DNA from 2 places in the Micromonospora olivasterospora genome. Region 1 is predicted to be linked to the other one. Evidence: riboswitches for the same ligand, from Rfam matches in the RefSeq annotation. Region 1 holds a riboswitch; the other holds the start of a gene.
The links. A riboswitch is a leader RNA that binds a small molecule or an ion and turns the genes downstream of it on or off. The one in region 1 is predicted to bind thiamine pyrophosphate.

Region 1 (6,603 bases):
GGCGATCTCCATCGCCAGCGCCTCGGAGTGGCCGGTGCCGAACGCGTGGACCACGCCGTCGGCCCGCAGCGCGTCGGCGATGAGGTCGGCCGCGCGGTGCACCGCCTCCCGCTGGTTGGCGGACACCCGCCCGATCGTCTCCGTCACCACCGCGAGGTAGTCGTCCGCGTTCACCGTCATGCGTCCCTCCGTCTGTCCGCCGCGGCCGGTCGGCCCGCCGCGAGGTCGCCGCCGCGCTGTCGCTCACCGGGTCTCTCCCACCCTGGCGAGGATCGCCTCGGCCAGCGGGCCGGGAGCGACGTCGGGGATCCAGTGCGACACCCCGGGCAGCTCGACGAGGCGGTAGTCCCCGGTGACGTGGGCGGCGCACGCCTCGGCCGCGGCCCGGCCGATCGCGACGTCCCGGTCGCTCCAGACGTACGTCGTCGGCACCGGCACCGGCGCGACCGCCACGAGGTCGGCCGGGACATCGCCCGGTACCAGTTGAGGGCGGCGGTCAGCGCGCCCGGCTCGCGCATCGGCTCGGCGTACCGGGCGACCCGGTCGGCCCCGCCGACCCCGCCGAGCATCCGGCGCAGGGCGGCGGCGTCGAGCGCCAGCAGCGCCTTCTCCGCCGTGCCGGGCCTGCGGAACAGCGCGATGTACGACGAACGGGCCTTCTGCTCCGCGCTTGTCGCCAGCGCGTGGGCCATCGCGGCCGGGTGCGGCACCGACACGGCGGTCAGGGTGCGCACCCGGTCGGGGTGGCCGGCCGCGAGAGCCCAGGCCACGATCGCGCCCCAGTCGTGCCCGACGACGTGCGCCGCGTCCGCGCCCAGTGCGTCGAGCAGGGCCACGGCGTCGGCGACGAGCTCCGGGACGCGGTACGCCGCCACGTCCACCGGGCGGGCGCCGGGCGAGTAGCCCCGCTGGTCCGGCGCGTACGTGCGCAGCCCGGCCGCGTGCAGCGCGGGGACCACCTCGTCCCACTCGCCGCCGTGCTGCGGAAACCCGTGCAGCAGCAGCACCGCCTCGCCGTCGGCGGGCCCGCCCGCGCGTACCTCGAACGTCAGCCCCCGCGCGTCGACCCGCATGATCGCCAGCCTACCGAGGACGCTCACTCGTAGGGGTTCCGCGGCGCGGGCACCCGCCGCCAGGACTCCACGGCCAGGTACGGGATCTCCGCGTCGTCGACCGGATCCCGCCCGACCCGGTCGGTGTAGCGGCCGGTCACCTCGACCCAGGTGTCGTCCGCCAGGCCGTACGGCACGTCGCCGGTGAGCCCGAGCTTTACGGGCCGGCCGTCCGCGGCGCAGCAGGAGAGCACCATCCGGGCCAGGATCGGCTGCCCGTCGGGACCCGGGGCGATGAAGCCGGTGAGCCGGACCCGTCGATCGCCGATCGAGACGCCCTTCTCGAACAGGGCCCGGGAAGCGTAGTCGAGCACGGTGACCGGGGCCGGGTCGCCGGGCGGCAGGGGCGGGTAGTCCGACTGCTGCGCGCCGGCGAGGGCGCTGCCCGCCTGGCCCACGGAATACGAGCCCAGGGCCGGCGGGGCGACCAGTAGCAGGCCGAGCACCGGCAGCAGGAGCAACCAGCCGACCCGTGGCCCGTGGTGCCCGTGGTGCCCGTGCCCGTCGTCGGCGTGCTCGCCCGCCGGGTCGACCTGCTCCGCGGGCGGCCGGTGCTGCCCGACCCGGGGGCGGCCGCGGGCGCGGCGGCGCGCTCCGTCGGCGCTGGTGGCGCTGGTGGCGCTGGTGGCGCTGGTGGCGCTGGTGGCGCTGGTGGCGCTGGTGGCGCTGGTGGCGCTGGTGGCGCTGGTGGCGCTGGTGGCGCTGGTGGCGCTGGTGGCGCGGCGCCCGCGTGCCCGGTCAGGCGCCGCTCACCCGCGCCCGGGCCGCCGCGCGTGCGCTGCTGCCCCGCAGGAGCGAATGCGGGGCGCAGTTCGTACCAGAGGGTCATGACCGCGGCGGCCACCAGCACCAGCCCGGCCGCGATCAGGAACGGGCGCAGCCCTTCCTTGACGTAGCGCAGGTAGAGGTCGGTGACGCTCGCCCGGACGACCGCCCCGCCGAGCAGCAGCAGGACGACCGCCTGCGCCTGCCGGTTCACAGCAGCACCGCCCCGACCCCGGCGGCCACCGTGACGGCGACCGCGAACGTCGCCGGGGCGAACCGGACCGCGAAGCGCCGGCCGAAGACGCCGGCCTGCATCGAGATCAGCTTCAGGTCGACCATCGGCCCGACCACCAGGAAGACGAGGCGGGAGGTGAGGGAGAACTGCGACAGCGACGCGGCGACGAAGGCGTCCGCCTCGGAGCAGATGGACAGCAGCACGGCCAGCCCAGCCAGGGCGAGCACGGACAGCACCGGCTCGTCGGCGAGAGCCCGCAGCCACCGCTCCGGGACCAGCACGTTGATGCTGGCGGCGGCCAGCGCTCCGACGACGAGGAAGCCGCCGGCGTGGACCACGTCGTGCCGGACCGCCGTCCAGAACGCCACGCCCCGCGGCGCGCCGTCCAGCTCGGGCCGGCGCGGCAACCTGATCCAGTCGGCGCGCCCGAGCCGCAGCCAGAGCCAGCCCATCACGACGGCGACGACCAGGCTGGCGGCGGCCCGCGCGAGGACCATCTCGGGCCGGCCGGGGAAGGCGACCGCGGTGGCCACGAGCACGATCGGGTTGACCGCTGGGCGGCGAGCAGGAACGCCAGCGCCGCCGCGGGCGTGACGCCGCGCCGGATCAGCGAGCCGGCGATCGGCACGGAGCCGCACTCGCAGCCCGGCAGGACCACCCCGGCGGCGCTCGCCACGGGCACGGCGAGGGCCGGGTGCCGGGGCAGCGCCCGGGCCCAGAACGAACGCGGCACGAACACCGCGATCACCGCCGAGAGCAGCACCCCGAACACCAGGAACGGCACGGCCTGGACCAGCACCGAGACGAAGACCGTGGTCCACGTCTGCAACCGGGGCGCCGACAGCGCGCGGGCCAGCGGCTCGCGGACGACCACCAGCAGGATCAGCACGCCGGCCAGCACCTCGACCGAGCCGACCCGCGGCGCCCGTCGCTGCCCGCGCCCGGCCGGCTCCCCCGCCGGTACGTCCAGCCCGGCCACGCCGACGGACCCCGCCCCGCCGACAGACCCGGCCACGCCCACGGACCCCGCCCGCCGACGGACCCGGCCCCGCCGACAGACCCGGCCCCCGGGGCCCACCCGTCGCGCTCGACGGGCGGCCCGGCGCTGCCGGTCGATGACGTCACGGGCTCGCCTCCTCGGCGGTGTGCGGTGTGCGGTGTGCGGTGTGCGGTGTGCGGTCTGCGGTCTGCGGTCTGCGGTCTGCGGTCTGCGGTCTGCGGTCTGCGGTCTGCGGTCTGCGGTCTGCGGTCTGCGGTCTGCGGTCTGCGGTCTGCGGTCTGCGGTCTGCGGCGCGACACTATCGTTCCCCGCGGACCGCGTCGATGGACTCCGGTCAGATGGCGGTAACGACCGCGCCGTGTCGTTTCACCCACCCCGCGCACACCGCTTTGCCCGGCGATCTTCCCAGGTGTTAGCGTCGGCGGGACAACTTCATTCCGACAGGGGAGCGCACAGCGCTGAGAGTGCGGGCACGCCGCCCGCAGACCCTCGAACCTGATCTGGGTAATGCCAGCGCAGGGAGTTCGGTCATTCTCCAGCCGCGCCGCCGTCCGGTCCCACCGGGCGCGGCGTGCGTCTTCTCCTGGTTCGTTCCACTGAACTGGGAGCCATCACATGAACCACACGGACAGCCACCGCTGGCGCACCATCGACATCCTGGTCGCCTCGGTGATCGCGGTCGCCTTCGGCGTCATCTTCTGGGCCTGGGGCATGGTCTGGAGCGCCACCGAGGGGGCCTTCGCGTTCTTCCCGCCCGCGCAGACCCTGCTGTACGGCGTCTGGCTGATGCCGGCCGTGCTCGGCGGCCTGGTCATCCGCAAGCCCGGCGCCGCGCTGTACTGCGAGACGGTCGCGGCGGTCCTCTCCGCCCTGCTCGGCAGCCAGTGGGCCGGCACGGTGATCCCGCAGGGCATGATCCAGGGCGCGGGCGCCGAGCTGGCCTTCGCGGCGTTCCGCTACCGCTCGTTCCGGCTGCCGACCGCGCTGCTCGCCGGGGCGCTCACCGGGCTCGGCGCCGCCCTGTTCGACTTCTTCGCCTGGAACGCCAAGTACGACCTGACGAGCTACCGGATCCCGTACGCGCTGCTCACCGTCGTCAGCGCCGCGGTCATCACCGGCGTCGGCGGCTGGGCCCTGACCCGCGCCCTGGCGACCACCGGCGCCCTGGACCGCTTCCCCGCGGCCCGCGACCGCGCCCCCGTCTGACCGCCGACTCGTGTCGATCAAGAGGTTTGCGTCAGCGGAGCCTGTTCTCCTGACGCAAACCTCTTGATCGACGAGCCGGGGGCGGCAGGGCGGGGCGGCGAGCCGGGGCGACGAGCCGGGGCGGCAGGGCGGGGCGGAGGGAGGGGTGAGGGGCGTGGGGGGCGTCAGGCTGCGGGGGTTCGGGTGGCGGCACGCCGGGCGGAGGGCCTGGGCGGTGCGCGGGCTCGACCTGCACGTCGAGGCCGGCGAGCGGGTGCTGCTGCTGGGCCCCTCCGGCGCCGGCAAAAGCACGCTGCTCGCCGCGCTCGCCGGGCTGCTGCCGGCGGACTCCGGCGAGCAGGAGGGGACCGTCGAGGTCGACGGGGTGGAGCCCCGGCAGGCTCGTGAGCAGGTCGGGATCGTCTTCCAGGACCCGGAGACCCAGCTCGTGATGGCCCGCTGCGGCGACGACGTCGCGTTCGGGCTGGAGAACCGGGGCGTGCCCGCCGGCGAGATCTGGCCCCGGGTCGACGAGGCAATGCGGCGGGTCGGCTTCCCGTACCACCGGGACCGGCCGACCGCCGCGCTCTCCGGCGGTGAGCAGCAGCGCCTGGCGCTGGCCGGCGCCCTCGCCCTGCGGCCCCGACTGCTGCTGCTCGACGAGCCGACCGCGAACCTCGACCCGGCCGGCGCGGCGCTGGTCCGGCGGGCGATCACCGGCGCCCTGGACGCGGACACCACCATGATCCTCGTCGAGCACCGGGTCGCCGAGGCGCTGCCGCTGGTCGACCGGGTGGTGGTGCTGGAACCGGGCGGCGGGGTCCGCGCCGACGGGACGCCCGAGGCGGTCTTCGCCACGCACGGCGACGCGCTCGCCGCCGAGGGAGTCTGGGTGCCCGGCCGGACCATGCCGCCCCGACGCGCCGCCGCGCCCGCCGGCGACCTGCTGCTCGCCGCCGACCGGGTCGGCCTGCCGCCGCGCCTCGCCGCCACCGATGTTCGGGTACGCGCCGGCGAGGCGCTCGCCGTGCTCGGCCCGAACGGGGCCGGCAAGTCCACCCTGGCGCTGCTGCTCGGCGGCCTGCTGCGGCCCGGTACGGGTCGGGTGGCGGCGACCGGCGAGCTGGCCGGCCGGGACGCGGGCACTCCCCCGCACCGCTGGCGGGCGCCGGCCCTGGCCCGCCGGATCGGCTCGGTGTTCCAGGACCCGGAACACCAGTTCGTCACCGGCACCGTCTTCGACGAGCTGGCCCTCGGCCCGCGCCGCACCGGCCAGCCCGAGGCGGCGGTACGGGCCACCGTGGACGGCCTGCTGGACCGGCTGCGGTTGGCGGCGCTCGCGCGCGCCAACCCGTACACTCTCTCGGGTGGCGAGGCGCGGCGGCTGAGTGTGGCGACGGCCCTGGCCACCGCGCCCCGGCTGCTGGTCTGCGACGAACCCACCTTCGGCCAGGACCGGCGCACCTGGCGGGAGCTGGTCGACCTGCTCGCCGAGCTGCGCGAGGCCGGGCACGGCGTCGTCGCCGTCACCCACGACACCGACTTCGTCGACGCCCTCGCCGACCGCACCGTCACCCTGGACCGGCCATGACCCACGCCGAACCCGCCGACCGCACCGTCACCCTGGACCGGCCATGACCCACGCCGAACCCGCCGACCGCACCGTCACCCTGGACCGGCCAGGAACCACCGCGGGGCGGCCGTGATCAGCATCGAGCCCGTCGCCGCGCCCGGGGCTCCGCTGGCGCGACGGAACCCGGTGGCGAAGGTCGCCGCGGCGCTGGTCTTCTCGTTCACCCTGCTCGCCACCCTGGACCCGGTGGCTCCGGCGCTCGCCCTCGCCGTCGAGCTGGCCGTGCTGCCGCTGTTCGGCATCCGGTACCGGGTGCTCGCCCGGCGGGCCGCGCCGCTGCTGGCCAGCGCCGCCGGAATCGTGGTCACCCTGGTCCTGTTCGCCGCCGACCGCTCGGGCCGGGTGCTGGTCGAGGCGGGGCCGCTGCTGGTCACGACCGGGGTGCTGGGGACCGCGCTCGGGCTGGCGCTGCGGATGCTGGCGGTCGCGCTGCCCGGCGTCATCGTCTTCGCCACCACCGACCCCACCGACCTGGCCGACGCGCTGGTCCAGAACGCGAAGGCCCCGGCCCGGTTCGCGATCGGCGCGCTGGCCGCGTTCCGGCTGGTGCCGCTGCTCGGGCAGGAGTGGCAGATGATCAGCATGGCGCGGCGGGCGCGCGGCGTCGACGCCGGGCGCAACCCCGTGGCGAAGCTGCGGCTGTTCGTCTCCACCGCCTTCGCCCTGCTGGTGG
Region 2 (6,603 bases), 2.3 Mb from region 1:
GGGGAGAGGGTGGCGTAGTCCTCTGTGCTGAGTCGGGCGAGTTCCGCCTGGTCGTGGCAGGAGCGGCCGACCAGTCCCGCGCACGGCGGCGGGTACGGGCCGGCCGCCGGCAGGTGCACGGCGTCCCCGCCGAGCGGGTCCGGGCCGGCCACGATCAACGCGCCGGCCACCTCGGCGAGGATCGCCCGCAGATCGGCGGCGAGGGCGAGGCGCTCGGCGCGCGGCAGGTCCTTCTCCCGCAGCACCACCCACCGCACCCCCCCACGGACGGCCCCGGCGACGACGTCGACGAGTGGCCCCCGCGCCACCCGCCGGTCCGTCAGCAGCACCACGCCCGACGGCACGGCGCGGCCCGGGATCCTGGAGGATTCCGGCCCCGCCACGGGCCACCTCCTGCCAAGATCTGGAGCCGAAGCTGCGACACTGCGGCCAACCGACCCCTGGCGGGGAGGATTCGCACCGGGATCCGCCGGAGCGAGGTGCGACGCGCGGCTCACAGGTCCGGCCGTCCCTCGTCCGGGGTGGAGGCGAGGGCGTGGAAGCGGCAGGCGATCCGGCCCGCCCGGTACGCGAGCCGTCCGGCCTCCACGGCGTACCGCATGGCGGTGGCCATCGCCACCGGGTCCGCCGCCCGGGTGACCGCGCTTGCCAGCAGCACCGCGTCGCAGCCCAGCTCCATGGCGAGCGCCGCGTCCGAGGCGGTGCCGATGCCGGCGTCGAGGATCACCGGCACGTCCACGCTCTGCCGGATCAGCCGGATGTGGTGCGGGTTGCTCACCCCCAGCCCGGAGCCGATCGGGGCGCCGGCCGGCATCACCGCCGCACACCCGACGTCGGCCAGCCGCCGGGCCAGCACCGGGTCGTCCGAGGTGTACGGCAGCACGGTGAAGCCGTCCGCGACCAGCTCCTCGGCCGCGCGCAGCAGCTCCACCCCGTCGGGCAGCAGAGTGCGGTCGTCTCCGATCACCTCCAGCTTCACCCAGTCGGTGCCGAACGCCTCCCGGGCCAGGTGGGCCACCTTCACCGCCTCCGACGCGGTGTAGCAGCCCGCGGTGTTCGGCAGCAGCCGTACGCCGCAGCGATCCAGCAGGTCGAGCAGCCCGCCGGCGGTGCCCGGGGCGGTGTTTACCCGGCGCAGCGCCACCGTGACCAGCTCGGTGCCGGAGGCCCGGACGGCCTGCTCCAGCACGTGCAGGTTGGCCGCGCCACCGGTGCCGAGGATGAGCCGGGAGCCGAAGCCGACCCCGCCGAGTTCGAAGGACACGCCGCTCACCCGCCCTGGGCGGCGCTGAGCACCTCGACCCGGTCGCCGTCGCGCAGCACGGTCACCGACCAGCCGCCGCGCGGCACGACCTCACCGTTGACCGCGACCGCGAGGCCGCGCTCCTGGTCGGTGACCGTGCGGACGACCTCCGCGAGGGTCGTCCCGCCGGGCAGGTCACGCCCCGTGCCGTTGACGATCAGTTGCACGTCTCCTCCTCGATGGCGGATGCGTCCGATCCCGGCCCGTGGTGGCCGGCGCGTCGGGTGCCGGCGAACCGGTCGGGGGTGAAGGGGGCGAGCAGCGGGTCCGGCTCGCCGGTGACGATCAGCTCGGTGACCAGGTCGGCGGTGATCGGGGTGAGCACGATGCCGTGCCGGTGGTGTCCGGTGGCGGCGAGCACGCCGGGCCGGCCGGGCAGCGCCCCGATGATCGGCGCGTTGTCCGGCGTACCGGGGCGCAGCCCGGCGGATGCCTCGGCCAGGTGGTACTCGGCCAGCTCGGGGACCAGGTCCACGGCGGCGCGGAGCAGCCGGAGCACCCCGCCGGCGGTCACCTCGGTGTCGGCGCACTCCTCGACGGTCGCTCCGACCACCACCTCGCCGCTGTCCCGGGGCACCAGGTAGACCGACTCGCCGTCGGCGTACCCCCGGACCACGTGCCGGAAGTCCGGCGCGCCGCGACCGGGCGCGCGGAGCCGCAGCACCTGGCCCTTCACCGGACGGACCGGGAGCCCGGTGAGCGCCGCCGCGCCGCAGCCGGCCGCGACCACGGTGACCCGGGCGTCCACCTCGGACAGGTCGCCGACAACACCCGGCCGCCACACCGCGCCGGCCTGCTCGGCGGCGGTCCGCAACGCGGCGACCAGCCGGCGCGGGTCGACCTGGTGGTCGCCGGGGGCGATCGCACCGCCGCGCACGCGCGGGGCCAGCGCCGGTTCGCGGTCCCGCAGCTCCGTCGGGCGCAGCGGCGTGATCGGCAGCCCCAACCCCTGCTGGTACGTCCAGAGTCGACGCGCCTCGGCCAGGTCGTCGGTGGTCAGCCCGACCACCAGGGTGCCGTCGGTGCGGTAGCCGAGATCGGTGCCGGCGGCCTCGGCCAGCTCGGCGGCGAAGCCGGGCCAGCGAGCGGCGGACTCGGTGAGCAGCCCGGTCAGCTGATGCTCCCCGAAGTACGCCTCGGCGACCGGCGCGAGCATCCCGGCCGCCACGTGCGACGCGCCCCTACCAGGGGCAGGATCGTGCACCGTCACGCGCAGTCCCCGGGACGCGCACCGCCACGCGACAGCCAGCCCGACCGGTCCCGCCCCCACGACAGCGACGTCCGGTCGGGTCAGCACGTCAGGGCCTCGATCAGGTCAGCAGTCGTGCGTGCGGGGTCGGGACTGGCGGAAATCGCCCCGACCACCGCCACCCCGTACGCCCCGGCGGCGCGCAACGCCGGCACCGACGCGGCGGTCACCCCGCCGATCGCGATGACCGGCACGTCCACCGCTCCGGCAACCGCGCGTACCCCCGCGGGGCCGATCGGCTCGGGCAGCCCGGCCTTGGTGGTGGTGGCGTGGCAGGGGCCGACGCCCAGGTAGCTCGCCCCGGCGGCGACCGCCTCGGCGGCGGCCACCGGTTCCCGGGCGGTCGCGCCGAGCACGGCGGTGGCGCCGAGCACCTGGCGGGCCGCCCGCACCGGCAGGTCGTCGGCGCCGACGTGGCCACCCGCCGCGTCCACCGCCAGCGCCACGTGCAGCCGGTCGTTGACCAGGCACGTCGCCCCGTACGGCCGGCACAGCGCGACCACCTGGCGGGCCAGCTCGTACGCCTCTCGGTCGGTGGCGTCGTCCTCCACCCGGACCTGGACGACCAGCTCGGCGCGGGCCACCGGCAGGGCGGCCCGCAGCACGCCGAGCGGATCCCGCCCCGGCCGGGTGTCGGTGATCAGATGCAGTCGTCCCAGGGACGGCACGGCAACACTCCTCCCTGCGCCGGCATTACCCGGATCAGGTTCGACGGTCGGGGGCTTCCAGCCCCCCTCTCAGCCCGGTACGCACCGGGCTCCCGTGGGTCACTTGCGGCCTACCATACGACGTTCCACCGGAACCGCCAAGGGTGGGTGACGCTTGTCCCACCCACGATCCCGGGTGGAGGCGGGGACAGCGCGCTTGCCGGAGTAGCGCTTTCCGCAGCCCTGATGGGCGCCGTCGCCGGGCCTGCGGCGGCCTGGGTGAGCGTGGGATCCAAGACGCAGTACCCGTCGGAAGGCGGCACCTGGCAGTACGGATTTTGGGACGTCAAGCTCCGTTCCTACTACACGGTGCTGGCGGTCCGTTGGTATCTGCGGTTCAATCTCTCGTGCCGGAATGTGGAGGAGTTGCTGGTCGAGCGGGATGTCGAGGTGGATCACGTTACGGTCTACCGGCGGGTGCAGCGGTTGCTGGTCGAGGTTCTCGCGCTGCGGCATGAGGTAGCGGTGCTCCGCCGACAGGTTCCCGGCCGGCCGCGGCCGTCCTGGCCGGAGAGAACCCGCGATGGGGACACCGCAGGATCCTCGGCGACGCCACCCGGTTCCCGTCCGCCGCGCACTTCAAGTCCTACCTCGGCCTGGCACCGCGGGCGTCGGAGACCGGCAACACCGATCGCAAGGGCCAGCCCATGTCCAAGGCCGGGTCCCCGGCTGGCCCGGTCCACCCTGATCCGCGCCGCGGACTGGGCCCGCAAACAGGACCCGCAAATGGCGCGGGTCTACCACCAGCAGATGGTCGAACGCGGCGCCGAGCACCTCAAGGCCTGCTGCGTTGTGGCCGCCCGGCTGGCCGAACGGCTCTGGGTGGTGATGCGCCGCCGCATGCCATACGTGATCTGCGACGTCGACGGCATCCCGGTCAGCGCGTTGGCGGCGTAGCGGGATTCCGCCGAAGCGGGCGACCAGTGGTTTCCTGCCCCGGTCCCGGGGGACGGTGACCTGGAAACAGGTCCGTGGCCCGTCGGGGGTGCCGATGACGGTCTTGTACTTGGCAACCAGCTTCGTGACGGTGGACCGAATCCCGTGACGACACCGGGCCGGACCGTGAACGAGAGGTCGTCGACGACGGTCTTCTCACCGTAGCGGCTCGTGAAGTTCTGGCTGACGATCATGTCTTCAATCCTTGAGATCGATCGTCTGCGCGGCGTCGGCCCGTGGTATCGCTTGTCACCGACCGTGGTATCGCTGCCCGCCGACCGTCGTACCCTCCGCGCCGAGCGTCCGCCTCGCACGCACGTGCGCGACGGCGTCGACGACCGTGAGCGCCATGGCGAGCGCGCCGTCGATCCCCGCGCGGTCGGCGGCCGGGCCGATCGCGTCGCTCGTGAACGCCGGCGTGTGCGGTGCCGAGGCGCAACCCTCGATCGCGATGATCGGATGGATCGCGGGCACGGCGTGCGAGACGTTGCCCATGTCGGTCGATCCGCGCGGCGCCCCCGCGTACGGCTGCGGCGAGCGACCGATCACGGCGAGGTTGCGATCCCACGCGCCGGCGAGCACGGGGTTCTGCACGACATCCGCGTAGGTCGGCTCGGCGTCCTCCCAGCTCCACTCGCATCCCGTGGCGACGGCGCCGCCCTCGAAGCACGCGAGGATCCGGCGTCGCGCGGTCTCGACGGCTTCCAGCGTGTCCGCACGCACTTCGACGCGGACGCGCGTTGCCGACGGGATGATGTTCGTCGCTTCGCCGCCCTCGGAGACGAAAGCGTTGGCCCGCGTGCCGTCGGGCAAGTGCTGCCGCAGGAGTCCGAGCGCGACGAGGCCGATCGTCGCGGCGTTCGCGGCGTTCACCCCGTCGGGGCTGGGTGCGCCCGCGTGACCTGGACGGCCTTGGAAGGACACGTCGAACCGCGCGACGGCCTGAGTACGCACGTCGGCGCAGCGCAGGTCGTGCCCCGGGCCGCCGTGCACCATGAGCGAGAAGTCGACGTCGTCCCACGCCCCGGCCTCGAGCATGAGGATCTTCCCGCCGCCGTGCTCTTCGGCCGGAGTGCCGAGGAGCTTCACGCGAAGGCCGATGGCGTCGGCGACGCTCGCGAGCGCGATCGCAGCTCCGGCACCGGCCGCGGCGATGACGTTGTGACCGCACGCGTGTCCGATGCCGGGAAGCGCATCGTACTCGGCGCAGATCGCGACGGTGATGTCGCCCTCGCCGTAGGTCGCATCGACCGCGGTGTCGAGCCCGAAGGCCCCTACGGTCGCCGTGAATCCGGCTGCACGGAGGGTGTCGGCCACGCGCGCGGCGGCGTGATGCTCGGCGAACGCGAGTTCGGGATTGCGGTGGATGTCGGCACTCAAGGCGATGATCGAGTCCTCCCATGCCGCCCGCGAGGCGAGCACGGCATCGCGGATCTCATCGGTCGCGTGGTCGGAAGGTTGCGGTGGTGAGATGGTCATCGGTCCTCGATCGTCTGGGCGGTGGGAAGGTCTGGTGCGGACTGCGGCGCGGCGGCGGGCGCTGTGGCCCGGATCCGCAGCCCGACGACCGCGAGGACGAGAGCTATTGCGAGGCAGATGGCCCACACGGCGAAGAACGACAGCGGGGTCGACTGGGCATCGGTCGTGGCGTCGGCGGTGCTCGCTGTCACGAACAGAGTCATGACGAGCGCGAAGACCGCACCGGCCGCCGCCCCCGCCGCCGTGCGTGCCGTGTTGAACAGTGCCGAGGCGATCCCCACCGAGTCCGCCGGTGCATTGCGCACGACGACGGCCGGAAGGACCGCGAGAAGGACGCCCGCCGAGACCCCGCCGATCGCCATGAAGGTGATGAACAGCGCGCTCACCCCCGCGAAGCAGATCATGAGAGCGAAGCTCGCGGCTGCGACTACTCCCGCGAGCGCGATTGCGCGCGACGCCGAGATCCTGCGTGCGAGGCGATCACCGATGAGCGTGCCGAGGAACGCCGCGAGCGCGTACAGGACGATGATCGCGCCGGCGGCCGCGGGCGCGATTCCGAGTCCGTAACCGTCGCGCGCGGAGTCGCCGAGGAGCCAGAGGAAGCTCGCCGTCTGCCCGCCGTAGGTCTGTGCGCCGAAGAGCACCGATGCGATGATCGGCAGCCCGATGCCACCACGGGTGAGCATCGTCAGGTCGACGAGTGGATCCTGGATCCTGCGCTCGACGAACACCCAGAGCGCCAGCAGCACGGTGCCGCCCAGGATCAGGGCAATCGTGCGCAGGTCGAACCAGCCCCACGTACCGGCGTTCGAGACACCCGTCAGCACGGCGAGGAGACCCGCCGTGAGCAGGATCGCGCCGATCACGTCGACGCGTCCGTGTCTGCGCACCGTCGTCTCGGGGACGAGCAGCACGACGACCGGCACGCA

Region 2: linked by a shared signal. The riboswitch ahead of thiE (thiamine phosphate synthase) and the one ahead of JD77_RS04770 (ECF transporter S component) in region 1 are both predicted to bind thiamine pyrophosphate.

The regions. Positions count from the first base shown of each region.
Region 1 is NZ_VLKE01000001.1:1,095,630-1,102,232, forward strand. It holds partial or broken gene JD77_RS04750 (sugar isomerase domain-containing protein) at 1-180, opposite strand, end outside; partial or broken gene JD77_RS04755 (alpha/beta fold hydrolase) at 244-1,073, opposite strand; partial or broken gene JD77_RS32740 (TIGR03943 family putative permease subunit) at 1,097-1,618, opposite strand; gene JD77_RS32745 (hypothetical protein) at 1,719-1,943, shown strand; partial or broken gene JD77_RS04765 (permease) at 2,088-3,091, opposite strand; TPP riboswitch at 3,545-3,652, shown strand; gene JD77_RS04770 (ECF transporter S component) at 3,728-4,318, shown strand; gene JD77_RS04775 (ABC transporter ATP-binding protein) at 4,473-5,888, shown strand; gene JD77_RS04780 (energy-coupling factor transporter transmembrane component T family protein) at 6,000-6,603, shown strand, end outside.
Region 2 is NZ_VLKE01000001.1:3,399,588-3,406,190, forward strand. It holds gene JD77_RS15435 (thiamine phosphate synthase) at 1-383, opposite strand, end outside; gene JD77_RS15440 (thiazole synthase) at 494-1,273, opposite strand; gene thiS (sulfur carrier protein ThiS) at 1,270-1,470, opposite strand; gene thiO (glycine oxidase ThiO) at 1,461-2,600, opposite strand; gene thiE (thiamine phosphate synthase) at 2,594-3,220, opposite strand; TPP riboswitch at 3,215-3,325, opposite strand; partial or broken gene JD77_RS35495 (IS6 family transposase) at 3,569-3,691, shown strand; gene JD77_RS35500 (hypothetical protein) at 3,856-4,215, shown strand; gene JD77_RS15480 (amidohydrolase) at 4,445-5,674, opposite strand; gene JD77_RS15485 (MFS transporter) at 5,671-6,603, opposite strand, start outside.